2 regions of the Janthinobacterium sp. GMG2 genome follow, and region 2 is predicted to be linked to the other one. Evidence: predicted binding sites of a transcription regulator. Region 2 holds the regulator's gene; the other holds the start of a gene.

Region 1 (7,145 bases), on a different contig from region 2:
CCTTGATCAGCGGGAACTCCGCTTCCAGGCGCACCATCAGCGGCGTGAGCAGCGATTCGGCCGTTTCGTACACGAGCAAGGCGTGTTCCGCATGCGGCACCTGGTTGAACAGGTGCGCATAATGCGTGTCGAGCACCCATTCGATCATGGGCCAGGACATGACGGGAAAGCCGGGCACAAAATAATGCTCGCGCACGGCAAAGCCGGCAATCTTGTTGTACGGATTCGGAATCAGCTCGGCCCCTTCGACAAATTCCGCCATTTTCAGGCGGTGCAGGTTTTCCGGCGAGTTCAAATCGGCCGGCACGCCCGCCTCTTCGCCCATTTCCGTGATCCGTTGCTGGATATTGAGCTTGCCCTGCGGATGCAGCACCAGCGGCAAGCCCAGCGCATCGGCCGCCGCCTGGCGCGTATGGTCGTCCGGCGTGGCGCCGATGCCGCCAAAGCTGAAGACGATGTCGCCGCTGGCAAAGCTGCGCTTGAGCAAGGCCACCAGGCGGGCCGGCTCGTCGCCCACGTATTCCGCCCAGCTCAGCTGCAAGCCCCGCGCCTTGAGCATGCTTACCACTTTCGGGAAATGCTGGTCCGTGCGCTTGCCCGACAGGATTTCGTCGCCAATGATGATCAATCCGATAGCCATGAAGCTCCCTCGTAGAATTCGATAAGAATGGTCAGGCGTCCGCCGGCGCCACGTCGGTCATGCCGCGTACGCCCCGCAAACGCGACAGTGCTTCCAGGCAGTAATACTGGAACCACAGACCCGTAAAGATAAAGATCAGCACATACAGCCAGATGGCGAACGCCGCCAGGAAGGGGAAGAACACCACCGCCATCACGCCGCCCATCCACAGCATGCCGGGCACGGCGCCGGCCACGCCCGACACCATGCCGATGGCCAGCAAGGGCCAGCGCTGCTCGCGCATGATGGCGTGGCGCTCTTCCGCGCTGGCGTAATCGGCCATGGCGTCATACGCCATCACGCGGTAGGTCAGCCAGCCCCACAGCACGGCTTGCCCCACCAGGGCGGCGGGCGGAAACGCGTACAGGGGCAGCATGATGACCCAGGCGATGATGAACAGCAAGAACGTGGCCAGCGAAGTGGCGACGCTGCCGAGCAGGCTGCCGCCATGCTTCTTGTCCAGTTGCGGATAGTGCCGCCCGCCCACGTGGCGGCCGATGGCCGGCATGGCGAACAGGCCCATGAAGATCAGCGCCGTCAAGATCATCAGCGGCAGCAGCATGAACATGGCGATCAGCGGCACGATCACGGTTTTCAGCTTATCCAAGCCAAAGGTGGACAGCACCTGACCGCTGGTGCGGAAGAAGTCGTACTGCGTGAACTGCGCATGCAGGCTGTCGATCAGCGGCTGCAAGCCCACATACAGCAGTCCTCCCCACAGCACCAGCGAGAGGATGAACGGCGCCACGCTCAGCAGCAATATCCTGCCGTGCAATTGCGACAGCAAGGCGCGGCCATACGAATTCAACACATTACGCATCAACGGCGTCCTTTTCGTTTAATTCTTGCAAATTCCACCATGCGGCGCAGGCCCAGCCATTGCTGCTGCCAGAAGCCGCGGCCATAGTCGCGTCCCGGCCGGCCCATGCCCTTGCTGTCGATGCGGGCCAGCTGGTCGCGCACGCCCGTGCGCGCATAGCCGGCCGAGAAATTCGCGGTGCCCAGCAGCATATCCCAAATCGGCAAGACCACACCGAAGTTGCAACCGCCCATGCTGCCCTTGCCTTTCGACTCGTGTCCCACGCCGATCGCATGGTGTGTACGGTGGAAACGGGGCGAGATCAACAGCCGCTCGCCGATGCGGCCGAAGTGTATCCTCACATTCGCATGCTGCAAGCTTTGCAGAATGCGGGAAACCGACACCAGCAGCACGTACTGGCCCGGCGGCACGCCGATACCGAGCGCCACCAGCGCCATCACCACGTCGCGCAGAAAGTCATCGAGCAGGTGGTTGCGGTCATCGCTCCACAAGTTCATGTTTTGCTGGCTGTGATGCAGGCTGTGCAAGCCCCACCACCAGCCGAAATGGTGCGAAGCCCGGTGATAGCAATAGTCGACGAAGTCCAGTATCACAAAATAAATGATAAAACTGAGCAAGGGACTGATGCCGGGCAACAGCGATTCCAGGTTGAATGGATGAATATCATCGAAACGCAAGGCGCCCGCCAGCGCATCCATCAGCGGATCGAGCGTGAAGAAGACGACGACAGAAAACAGGCCGATCCGGTGCAGCACGGTGTAGATGAAATCGTTCCAGCGGGCGCGCGGGTCGGTGATCTTTTGCGCGGGAATCAGGGCTTCGAGCGGGCGCAGCACGAGAAACAGCAGCACCAGTTCGCACAGGCCGATCAGCAGCCACTCCGTGCCTTCGAACGCTTCTTCCGTGAATTCGCCAAAGCCCAGGTGATAGACGAGGGGATTGACCACCGTCTGGAACAGCCAGCCTTGCGCCACGCCAAAGGCGTCGACCACCGCATCGATGACGGGCGTGACGAAGCCGAGGATGTCGGCGGCCATCATGGCTGGCCCTTCTTCTGCGCATAGGCAGGATGCTCGCGCAGGGTGGCAAAGCAGAAACCCTTGTCTTGCAGGCCGGAAATCAAAGCATCGAGGTTGGCCGGTGCCCACGCATCCTTGCGCGACCAGATGCCCATGTGCGAAATGAAAATGTCGCCGCTGCGCAAGTTCGCCAGCGCTTTTTTCAGCAGCATGGCGTTCGGATACTTGTCGCTGGGCAGCTCATCGCCGGAATACCCCGCCGGCGCCCAGCCCGCGTGCTGGTAGCCGCAGGCGCTGCCGGCCGCCAGGGTGCGCGGCGACGTGTAGCCGCCCGGCGCGCGCCAGAATGGGTCGAGCTTGTGGCCGGTCAGTTCCTGGAAGCGCGTATCGACACGGCGCAATTCCTCGCAGAACTGCTTATCGCTAAACGACGCCAGTTTGCCGCCGTCCTTGCCGAACTGGGGCTTGACCTGGATCAAGCCGTTGGCCAGATCCTTCTTCCAGTACACGTGGTCAAACGTATGCGTGCCGAATGCATGGCCTTCGGCGACCCGGGCTTTCCAGTACGGCGCCCACGAGGCATCGAGCGAATAGTCGCCGCGCGTGGTCTTTTCATTGGCCAGGAAGAAGGTTGCCTTCACATGGCGCTGATTCAGCACGTCGGCGATCAGTTGCGCTTGCGACTGGCTGCCTGTGTCGAACGTCATATAGATCGTGCCCTTGCAGGCGGCCGGCGCTGAAGATGCGGCTGGGACCGGTGCTGCAGGTGCCGGTGTGGCGGCATACGCAGGGGACAGCATGGCGCTGGCGCACAGCAGCATGGCGGACACGCGGCCCGCAGGAATCAGGTGTTTCATCATCACACCCACCATCACATGCGCGGCGAGTGGGTGGCGAAATACACGCCATGGGGCGAGCGGCCTACCGGTATGGTCTTGATGACCTTGCGCGTGGTCAGGTCGATCACGGCCACTTTCTTGATCCAGCGCAGGGTCACCCACATGGTCTTGCCATCGGGCGTGATTTCCATGCAGTCCGGGCCGCCCGGCACATTGATGGTGCCCACGTTTTCCAGGGTTTGCTGGTCAATGATGTTGATGGTGTTCGAGACGCGGTTCGAGACGAACGTCATGCGGTTGTCACCGAGCGCGCGGAAATTATGCGTGCCGGCGCCCGCCTTGATGCGCTTGACGGTCTTTTGCGTGCGCCAGTCGATCACTTCCACGTAATCGCTGCCCATGATGCCGACGAGCAAATGCTTGCCATCGGGCGTCATCGTGATGCCAGCTGGCGCGGGGCCGACAGGCATGGTCCATTTGACGGTTTGCGTGGCCAGGTCGATGGCGCTGACCTGGTTGCTGCCCTGCTGCGTGATGAAGGCCATGGTGCTGTCGGCCGTGAACGCCATGTGGCTGGGCAGTTTCGGCAGCGGGATGCGCTTGGCCAGGGTCAGGTTCTTGCCGTCGTAGCGGTACAGGTCGATGCGGTCCAGGCGCAGCGAATTCGAAATGAACCATTTCTGGTCTGGCGAAAAGCCGATTTGGTAAGGATCGAGGATGTTGCTGATGCGGCGCTGGATCTGGCCCGAGACAGGATCGAGGAAAATCAGCTCGTTGCCGACGGAACTGGCGACGATCAGCGACTTGCCGTCCGGCGTCTCCATCAGATGGTGCGGTTCCTTGCCGACGGCAAAGGTAGACAGGGGAGCATAGGTTTTCTGGTCCAGCAGTTGCACCGTAGCATCACGGGAATTGAGCACCACCACCACTTCGGCTTGCGCCGTCGATATTGCGGAAACCAGGCACAGCGAGGAAAAAACAAGGCGGCGTAGACTGCGGAACATGGAAGAAATCACTGTTAAATACAAAACATGCATTTTACGTGGAACACTGTATTTATTGTGTGAAATCCCCCCTTAAATACAACCGGCAGCCACACATCGGCGTAATTTCCGGTTTTCGCTTGCGCCGGGCCTGGAATGGCGCTTTGCAACTCATTGCTCTACAATCTGAAGCTTTCATCGCCTACACAAGGATTATCATGACCACCACCACTACCGCTTCCGGCCTGCAATACATCGATACCGTCGTTGGCGAAGGCGCTGAAGCGCAAGCCGGCAACAATGTTGTCGTGCATTACACGGGCTGGCTGCAAAACGACGACGGCAGCGCCGGTTCGAAATTTGACTCGAGCAAGGACCGCAACGATCCATTCGAATTCCCGCTGGGCGCAGGCCGCGTCATCCAGGGTTGGGACGAAGGCGTGCAAGGCATGAAAGTGGGCGGCAAGCGCCAGCTGATCATCCCTGCGGCACTGGGCTATGGCGCACGCGGCGCCGGCGGCGTGATTCCACCGAACGCCACCCTGATTTTCGACGTCGAACTGCTGGGCGTATAAGAAGCTGAAGGCTGCGTTCCAAGGACCGTGCCAGACGCCGCCCCTGTTCACTCAGCGGCGGCGTTTTTGTTTTGAGGGTGTCCTCTAATGCACGGCGCGCTTTTTTCACTATGATGTCAGGCACTGCAGCACGCACGGTGGCCACTCCGCCGGGCCTGCCGCACTTTTCCAGCGATTCCATCAGCACACAGGAGCCATCATGAGTTTACAAGAGCAATTCGAACAAGCGCAGCTCGATTCCAAGACCCTGTCCGAACGTCCGGACAATATGACCTTGTTGAAAATCTACGCCTTGTTCAAGCAAGCCTCGAGCGGCGACGCCACGGGCGAGCGTCCTGGCATGACCGACTTCGTCAACCGCGCCAAGTTCGACGCCTGGGCGGCCCTGGCCGGCACCTCGAAAGAAGATGCGCAGCAACAATACATCGACCTGATCGAAGACTTGAAGGACTGATCGTCCCTCCCTGCCCCGGCGCCAGCCGGGGCAGTATAATTTCTGCATGACACCATCACCGAATTCCCTGGTTTCCCTGGCCCATGCCGCCGACCTGCCCCGCTTGTTCGATGTCTGGCACCTGTCCGTACGCGCCACCCACGATTTCCTCACCGATAGCGATATCGCCTTCCTGATACCCTTCGTCCGCGAAGAGCTGGCCAGAGTGACGGCCGAACGCCTGCTGCACGTGCTGCGCGCCGATGACGGCGTCGCCTATGCCTTCCTGTGCGTCGAGCACACCAAGATCGAGATGCTGTTCGTACATCCCGACCAGCGCGGCAGCGGCGCCGGCCGCGCGCTCGTGCGGCACGCCATCGCGGCCCTGGGCGCCACGGCCGTCGATGTCAACGAACACAACATGCAAGCGCATGGCTTTTACCTCCACCTGGGCTTTATCGGGGAAAGCCGCTCCAAACGCGACCCGTTCGGCAAGCCTTTCCCCATTTTGCACCTGAAACTGGCCGAAAACGGCTAAAAACTCACCAAAAACCACCAAAACAGGCCGTTAACGCAAAAGTGGCTACCAAATCGGTAGCCACTTTTTCATGTTGAAACGGCGCTAGAACTTACTTTTTCGCCGCTGCCAGCGCTTGCGCGATCCAGCCGTCAAACTTTTGCTGGTGGAACTTGATCCAGCCAGCCGTATGGCGCGCGATATCGGCTTGCGTGTTTTCGCCACGGCGCATGCGCTCGTTCTGCGCATTGATGTCGGCCACGGGCAGTTGCATCACTTCGAACAGCTTGGCTGCGGCCGGGTTTTTCTCGGCCCAGGCCTTGTTCGACACAATGCGCGCCGTGTTGACGGCAAAGCCGTAGTCGCTGCCATTGTCCAGACGCGTGTTTACTTTCTCCGGATTGGCCGAGAATGGCACTTTCAGCCAGACCACGTCCTTGCCCGGCACCAGCACGCCGCTGACCCAGTACGGCGTCCACGTGTAGTACAAAATCGGCTCGCCACGCTTGTAGCGCCCCATGGTGTCGGCGATCAGGGCCGCATAGCTGCCCTGCACGTGCGTCACCGTTTCGCGCAATTTATACGCATCCATGTGGTTCTCGATCAGCGCTTCGCAGCCCCAGCCGGGATTGCAGCCAGTCAAGTCGGCCTTGCCATCGCCGTCGTGATCGAACAGCTTGGCCAGGTTCGGGTCGCGCAACTGGTCGATATTCGTGATGTTGTACTTTTCGGCCGTCGCCTTGTCGATCAGATAACCTTGCGCGGCAGGACCGGCGTATTGGCCAGTGCGCAACAGCTTGGCGTCGCCGCCCGCATTGTTATAGAAATCCTTGTGCATCGGGTCCCAGTGCACGGCCATGAAGGTGGCGTCGCCGTTGGCAATGGCGATATGCGCGGTCGGATACTCCACTTCCTTGATCGGCTGTACTTCGTAGCCGAGCTTTTCCAAGGCTTTGTCGACCAGCATGGTCTGGAAGGTTTCTTCCGCGATCGAGCTTTGCAGCGCCTGCACCTTGATGCCCTTGCCGGGCAGCGCATCGGCGTGCGCGGCCGGCGTCTGCGCCATGGCCAGGCTCGTGGTCAGGGCCATGGCGGCGATCGCCAGGGCGGAAAACAGCTGGAACTTGCGTTGCGATTTTTGCGTCTCTTTGAAATGTGCGATTTGATGCATGTAAATCCTTTCTTATTGTGCGTTGGCCAGCGTAGCTTGCTGTGCAACATTATTTTTCTCCATGTTGCCGCGCACCAGGCGCAGCACGAAACCGGCAGGACCCGTCTGG
Region 2 (7,145 bases):
CAGCGCATGGGGGCCGATGACGATGCCAACGGCCAGGTAGCCCAGCATGGGCGGCAAATGCAACATTCTGAAAGCGACCACGCCCAGCACGGCGCTGCCGAGTAACATCAGGGTCAGTTCAAGCGAGGAAAACATGGGTTGCCCGGTACGGTCAATGGAAATCGTTGTTTGTTGTGACTGGCAAGTTTTTTGCTTTCCTAATTCGTTTATACTTTGGGCATGAGTGTAACCCATGAAAAAACAATGCTGAAAGCTTTTGATCGAATTGACATGCAAGCGACGACTGAGCGCGCTGTCGCGCTGGCCCGCACCACCTTGCAGATCGAGTCCGACGCCATCGTTGCGCTGCACGCGCGCCTTGCCACGGACGACAGCGTGGGCCGCGCCGTGGCGCTGTTGCTGCAATGCAAAGGAAGAGTCGTCGTCTCCGGCATCGGCAAGTCCGGCCATATCGCGCGCAAGATTGCCGCCACCCTCGCTTCCACCGGCACGCCGGCCCTGTTCGTGCATCCGGCCGAAGCGGCCCATGGCGACCTGGGCATGGTCACCTCGGACGATGCTTTTATTGCCATATCGTACTCGGGCGAGTCGTCCGAACTGATGGCCATCATGCCTGTCGTCAAGCGCATGGGCGGCGTACTGATTTCCATGACGGGCAAACCGAATTCCAGCCTGGCCCAGCTGGCCGATGTGCACCTGGATATTTCTGTTGAGAAAGAAGCCTGCCCACTGAACCTGGCGCCGACGGCCAGCACCACCGTCACCCTGGCCCTGGGCGACGCGATCGCCGTGGCCTTGCTCGACTTGCGCGGCTTCAAGGAAGAAGATTTCGCCCGCTCGCACCCGGGCGGCGCCCTGGGTCGCCGCCTGCTCACGCATGTGCATGACGTCATGCGCAGCGGCGAAAGGGTGCCGAAAGTGCCGGTAGAGGCATCCCTGCTGCAGGCGCTGGAAGAAATGACGAAGAAGGGCATGGGCATGACGGCCATCGTCGACGCGGACAACCGCCCCGTGGGCGTGTTTACGGATGGCGACTTGCGCCGCATGTTCGAGCGCGTGCAGGATTTCACGCAAGTGGCGATCCGCGACGTCATGCATGCGCAGCCGCGCAGCATCGCGCCCGAACGCCTGGCCGTCGATGCCGTGGCCGTGATGGAGCAGTTCCGCATCAACCAGATGCTGGTCGTCGATGCCGACGGCAAGCTGGTGGGCGCGCTGCATATCCATGACCTGACGCAAGCGAAGGTGATCTGATGGACAGCGTGGCGGACAACCTGGCGCGCGCGGCCAAGGTCAAACTGATGATCTTTGACGTCGATGGCGTGCTCACCGACGGCAGCCTGCATTTCGGCCCCGATGGCGAGATGATGAAAACGTTTAATGTGTATGATGGCCTGGGCATCAAGCTGCTGCAGGAATCGGGCGTGCAGACGGCCATCATCAGCGCGCGCCGCTCGTCCATTACGGCACGCCGCGCGCAAGACCTGGGCATTACCCATGTGCACCAGGGCGGTCACGACAAGCTGACGCCATTTCGCGAACTGCTGGCGCTGACGGGCTTGACGGAAGAGCAATGCGGCTATATCGGCGACGATGTCATCGATGCGCCCATCCTGAAACGCGTCGGTTTTGCCGTCAGCGTGCCGGGCGGGCGTCCGGAAGCGCAGGACCTGGCGCACCATGTGACGCAGGCCGGCGGCGGCCGCGGCGCGGTGCGCGAGATCTGCGAATTCCTGCTGCGCGCCCAGGACAACTATGCGCGCGTCATGGCGCCGTTCCTGGAGTGAGGCGCACCTTGCCGCCAGTGATATTGGAAAGAGTGAAACCCTATGCGTAAGCCAGGAGGCGCCCATCGCTGGCGCACGATTTTTACCCTGCTGGGTGCGGTTGTTGTCGCGCTGGCCAGCTTTTGGCTGCTCGAAGTGATGAACAAGAACAGCCAGGACATCAAGGCCAGCAAGCATCTGGATGAGCCCGATTATTTCATCACCAATTTCAGCCTGGTGCGCATGGATTTGACGGGTAAGCCCAGCTATATCGTGTCGGGCACCAAGCTCACGCATTATCCGGCCGACGATTCGTCCGATATCGACCAGCCCTTCGTGCGCAAGCTCACGCCCGGCATGCCGCCGTTGAACATGAATGCGGAACTGGCGCATATCGACCAGGACAATACCAGGCTGCAACTGCACCGCAAGGTCGTGATCGACCGCGCGGCCAGTCCGAAGGCGCAGAACCTGACGGTCAGGACGGAAGCGCTGACGGTGTTTCCGGACGAGGAAAGAATGGAAACGGACGTGCCTGTCGATATCCTGACGGGCACCTCGCGCCTCAATGGCATCGGCATGAAAGCCAATAACGCCACGGGCGTGGTGGAAGTGCAGAATGCGCTGCGCATGGTCCTCCCGCCGAAACCGCGCCCTGCCGCGGCGGCAAAATGACAGAATGAAACAAGGAAACCATACTATGAAGAACATCTTGCTGTTGACCGTATTTTCGCTGGCCATCATGGGCGTGGCGCATGCCGAGAAAGCCGATTCCGAGAAGGAAGCCGTCATCACGGCACGCAGCGGCCACGTCGATGACGTCAAGCAGGTGCGTACCCTGACGGGCGACGTCGTGCTGGTCAAGGGCACCCTGACCATGAAGGCGGGCCGGGCATTGATCACGGAAGACCCGCAAGGCTATCAGTTCATCACCTTCTGGGCCGATCCCGGCAAGCTGGCCACGTTCCGCCAGAAGCGCGATGGCGCGGGCGACCTGTGGGTCGAAGGCGAAGCGGAGCGCGTGGAATACGACAACAAGACGGAAGTGGTGAAACTGTTTTCCAAGGCCAAGCTGACGCGCCTGGAAGGCACGAAAGTGACGGACGTGGCCAATGGCGCCTTCATCTCGTATGACAGCCGCAAGGAAGTATTCAAGATGGAAAATTCCGACAGCGGCACCAGCACCTCCGATGGCGGCAGCGTGCGCATGGTGATCCAGCCGAAGACCAAGGCGCCGGAAGCGGAGAAAGCGCCGGCCACGCCTGCGCCAGGAAAGAAATAATGGACAATACTCGTTGCGGCAGCACCCTGATCGTTCGCGGTCTGCAAAAAACCTATGGCAAGCGGCAAGTCGTGCATGATGTCTCGCTGCAAGTCGAATGCGGCGAAGTGGTGGGTTTGCTGGGCCCGAACGGCGCCGGCAAGACCACCTCGTTCTACATGATCGTCGGCCTGGTGCCGTCGGACGGCGGCAGCATCGACATCAGCGGCGTGGACATTTCCAGCCTGCCGATCCACCGCCGCGCGCAGATGGGCCTGTCCTATCTGCCGCAGGAAGCGTCCGTCTTCCGCAAGCTGACGGTGGAAGACAATATCCGCGCCGTGCTGGAAATCCAGACCGTCGAAGGCCGTCCTTTGAAGAAGGCCGAGATCGAGGAGCGCCTGGATAAGCTGCTGGCCGATTTGCAGATTGAAAAGCTGCGCGAGAACCAGGCCCTGTCCCTGTCGGGCGGCGAGCGCCGCCGCGTGGAAATCGCCCGCGCGCTGGCCACGGATCCCCGTTTCGTGCTGCTCGATGAACCGTTCGCCGGCGTCGATCCGATCGCCGTGATCGAGATCCAGCGCATCGTGCGCTTCTTGAAGGAGCGCAATATCGGCGTGCTGATCACCGATCATAATGTGCGCGAGACGCTGGGTATTTGCGACCGTGCCTACATCATCAACCAGGGCTCGGTACTGGCGTCGGGACGCCCCGACGACATCATCGCGAACGAGTCGGTACGCCGGGTCTATCTGGGCGAACACTTCCGCATGTAAGCCAATGAAACAATCATTGCAGCTGCGCACTTCGCAGCACCTGGCACTGACGCCGCAGTTGCAGCAATCGATACGCCTGTTGCAATTGTCGACCCTGGAATTGCACCAGGAACTCGAGCAACTGCTGACGGACAATCCCCTGCTCGAGCGCCTCGACGATCCGCTCGACCGTTCGCTGCGCCTGCTGTCGGACGGGGCCTTGAGTTCCACGGCGGCGCCGGCCGAAGCGCCGCCCCAGCCGCCAGGCCAGGAGGCGCCCGCGGCGCCAGCCGAAGCGGAAACCTTTGACGGCGAGGCGGGCGAGGGTCCGGCCGCGGCGGATGGCGGCGACAGCGACTGGAGCGAGGCGAGCCGGGGCAAGGCGCCCGACGACGAAGATTCCCGCCCGCAACTCGAGGCCCATCACTGCACCCTGCGCGAACACCTGATGGAGCAGATGCGCGTGACGGTGCTTGAATTGCGCGACCGCGCGCTGGTCGAGCTGATCATCGACGCGCTCGACGACAATGGCTACCTGGAAGAGTCGCTCGACGACATCCTGGCGCGCCTGCCGGAAGAGCTGGAAATCGACGCCGACGAGATGCGTACGGCCTTGTCGCTGCTGCAAAGTTTCGATCCGCCCGGCGTGGGCGCGCGCAATGCGTCCGAATGCCTGGCGCTGCAGATCAAGCGCTTGCCGCACATCGCCATGGTGACGCGGCGCATGGCGCTCGTCATCGTGGAAAAGCACCTGGCCTGGTTTGCCCAGCGCGATTTCAACAAGCTGAAAAAAGCCCTCGATTGCGACGATGAAGACTTGCGCGAAGCACAGACGGTGATTCGCCAGTGCAATCCGCATCCGGGCGCCGTGTTCGCCTCGGACGTGTCCGATTACGTGGTGCCCGACGTCGTCGTCAAGCGCGCGCGCAATGGCTGGCAAGTGACCCTGAACAATGACGTCATGCCGCGCCTGCGCGTCAACGCCATGTACGCCAACCTGCTCAAGCAGGGCAAGGGCGAGGGCGCCATGGGCGCACAGTTGCAGGAAGCCAAGTGGCTGATCAAGAATATGCGCCAGCGTTTCGACACGATCCTGCGCGTGGCACAGGCAATAGTAGAAAGACAAAAGAACTTTTTCTCGCACGGGGCCGTTGCCATGCGCCCCCTTGTGCTCCGTGAAATAGCTGATACACTGGGTTTACACGAGAGTACTATCTCGCGGGTAACAACTCAAAAGTACATGCTGACCCCGCACGGCATGTTCGAGTTGAAATATTTCTTTGGTAGCCACGTCGCCACCGAAGCGGGGGGCGAAGCGTCATCGACGGCGATACGGGCATTGATCGTGCAACTGACAGGAGCAGAAGACCCTAAAAATCCTTTATCCGACAGTAAGATTGCGGACATGCTGGGGGAACAAGGCATGGTGATTGCGCGACGTACTGTTGCCAAATACCGGGAAGCGTTGAAAATTCCGCCAGTGAGCCTGCGTAAGTGTTTGTAAGTTTTTTTCGGTTCCTCTGCGGGCCGGATAGGATGGACCGCACGAACCCGATCATCTTTAGGAGTGTGTATGAATCTCACCATCAGCGGACATCATCTCGAAGTGACACCAGCCATCCGTGAATACGTACAAACGAAGCTGGAACGCGTGAAACGTCATTTCGATCAAGTTATCGATATCGCCGTGATTCTGACCGTGGATAACCTCAAAGAGAAAGAAAAACGTCAAAAGGCCGAAGTCAACCTGCGTTTAAGTGGCAAAACCGTCTATGTGGAAAGCCTGGCACAAGACCTGTATGCCGCGATCGATGCCCTGATCGACAAGCTCGATAGGCAAGTGATGAAATACAAAACCAAAGTGCAAGGGCACGGTAAAGAGGCGATCAAGCATCTGCCAGACAACTCCGAGGAAGACGCCGTCGTCGCCGTTTAAGGCCACCCGCTTCCAGCAGTTGTGATCAACTAAGGGCGCACATTGCGCCCTTTTTTGCGCCCCTACCTTTTGAACACAATGTTCCCCGCGCAGGCGCTAGAATGTTTGTACTTTTACTTTTTTCACGCCTGCCATGAGCGACTTCGTCCAGACTTCCATCCGCAACCGCACGGGCCATATCGTGCTCGACCGTCCGAAAGCCTTGAATTCCCTGTCGCTGGAGATGGTGCGCGCCCTGAGCGCGGCCCTGCTGGCCTGGCGCGACGATCCGCAGGTGGACGCCGTCGTGATCCGATCGAGCAGCGAGAAAGCACTGTGCGCCGGCGGCGACATCCGTTTCTTCTACGATGCGGGCCTGGCCACACCGCAAGGCGGCAGCGCCTTGCTGGAAGATTTCTTTACGGAAGAATACGCGTTAAATCATGTGATCCATTTCTATCCGAAACCGTATATCGCCGTGATGGATGGCGTGGTGATGGGCGGCGGCATGGGCGTGGCGCAAGCCGGGCCCGGCAACCGCCTGCGCATCGTCACGGGCCGCACGCGCATGGCCATGCCGGAAGTCAATATTGGCTTGTTCCCCGATGTGGGCGGCAGCTATTTCCTGTCCCGCCTGGCCGGCCAGCTGGGCCTGTACCTGGGCTTGACGGGCTTGACGATCAGCGCGGCCGACGCCCTGTACACGGACCTGGCCGATGTCTACCTGCCCGAGGCGCAGATGGGGGCGCTGCTGGCCCTGTTCGAGTCAACGCCGGGCGAGGCCTTGCCGGTGGCCATCAAGGCGCTGGCGGCGCCGTTCCAGGCCGAGGCGGGTATCTCCTCGCTGGCGGCGGCGCGCGCGGCGCTGGACCGTCACTTCGGCGCGGGTTCCGTGGCGGCCATCATGGCCTCGCTGGCGCAGGACGACAGCGCGTTCGCCAGCAAGGCGCTGGCGGCCATGCGCCTGCGCTCGCCTTTGATGATGTCGGTAACTCTGGAATTGCTGCAGCGCGGGGCTCACTTGGGCGTGGCCGATTGTCTGCGTCTGGAGCGCACGGTGGTGCGCCACAATTTCGAGCATGGCGAAGTGCTCGAAGGCGTGCGCGCGCTGGTGGTCGACAAGGACAATGCGCCGCGCTGGAATCCTGCCAGCCTGGACGAGGTCGACGCTGCCATGGTGGCGCGCTTTTTCGCACCGGTCTGGCCGGCGTCAGCGCATCCGCTGCGCCACCTGAATTAACTAGGAGCGTTCGCGGTGGCGCAGTACGACGCGCTCGTTGGGGCCGAAGTATTGCGCCAGCCGTTCCGCCATGTACACGGAGCGGTGCTGGCCGCCCGTGCAACCGAGGGCCACCGTCAGGTAGCTACGGTTGTCGGACTTGAATGACGGCAGCCATTTCTCGATGAAGGCGCGGATGTCGGCCAGCAGTTCCAGCGCGCTCGGCTGC

Evidence for each region. Region 2 encodes sigma-54, which starts transcription at its own class of promoters, with help from an activator protein. Its sites were predicted from a motif close to TGGCANGNAANCTGCTTT; they were not measured.
Region 1: SKZ59_RS16320 (beta-propeller fold lactonase family protein) is a predicted target of sigma-54. The motif match lies at 4,388-4,405, and genes of this name have one in related genera.

Annotation. Positions count from the first base shown of each region.
Region 1 is NZ_JAXAWA010000004.1:99,337-106,481, reverse strand. It holds gene SKZ59_RS16340 (competence/damage-inducible protein A) at 1-640, opposite strand, end outside; gene SKZ59_RS16335 (EI24 domain-containing protein) at 672-1,499, opposite strand; gene SKZ59_RS16330 (sterol desaturase family protein) at 1,499-2,539, opposite strand; gene SKZ59_RS16325 (polysaccharide deacetylase family protein) at 2,536-3,375, opposite strand; gene SKZ59_RS16320 (beta-propeller fold lactonase family protein) at 3,390-4,361, opposite strand; gene SKZ59_RS16315 (FKBP-type peptidyl-prolyl cis-trans isomerase) at 4,559-4,915, shown strand; gene SKZ59_RS16310 (acyl-CoA-binding protein) at 5,115-5,369, shown strand; gene SKZ59_RS16305 (GNAT family N-acetyltransferase) at 5,416-5,886, shown strand; gene proX (glycine betaine/L-proline ABC transporter substrate-binding protein ProX) at 5,978-7,036, opposite strand; gene proW (glycine betaine/L-proline ABC transporter permease ProW) at 7,049-7,145, opposite strand, start outside.
Region 2 is NZ_JAXAWA010000003.1:607,906-615,050, forward strand. It holds gene SKZ59_RS14835 (monovalent cation:proton antiporter family protein) at 1-135, opposite strand, end outside; gene SKZ59_RS14840 (KpsF/GutQ family sugar-phosphate isomerase) at 220-1,254, shown strand; gene SKZ59_RS14845 (KdsC family phosphatase) at 1,254-1,787, shown strand; gene lptC (LPS export ABC transporter periplasmic protein LptC) at 1,830-2,441, shown strand; gene lptA (lipopolysaccharide transport periplasmic protein LptA) at 2,467-3,048, shown strand; gene lptB (LPS export ABC transporter ATP-binding protein) at 3,048-3,803, shown strand; gene SKZ59_RS14865 (RNA polymerase factor sigma-54) at 3,808-5,286, shown strand; gene hpf (ribosome hibernation-promoting factor, HPF/YfiA family) at 5,356-5,718, shown strand; gene SKZ59_RS14875 (enoyl-CoA hydratase/isomerase family protein) at 5,852-6,937, shown strand; gene rapZ (RNase adapter RapZ) at 6,938-7,145, opposite strand, start outside.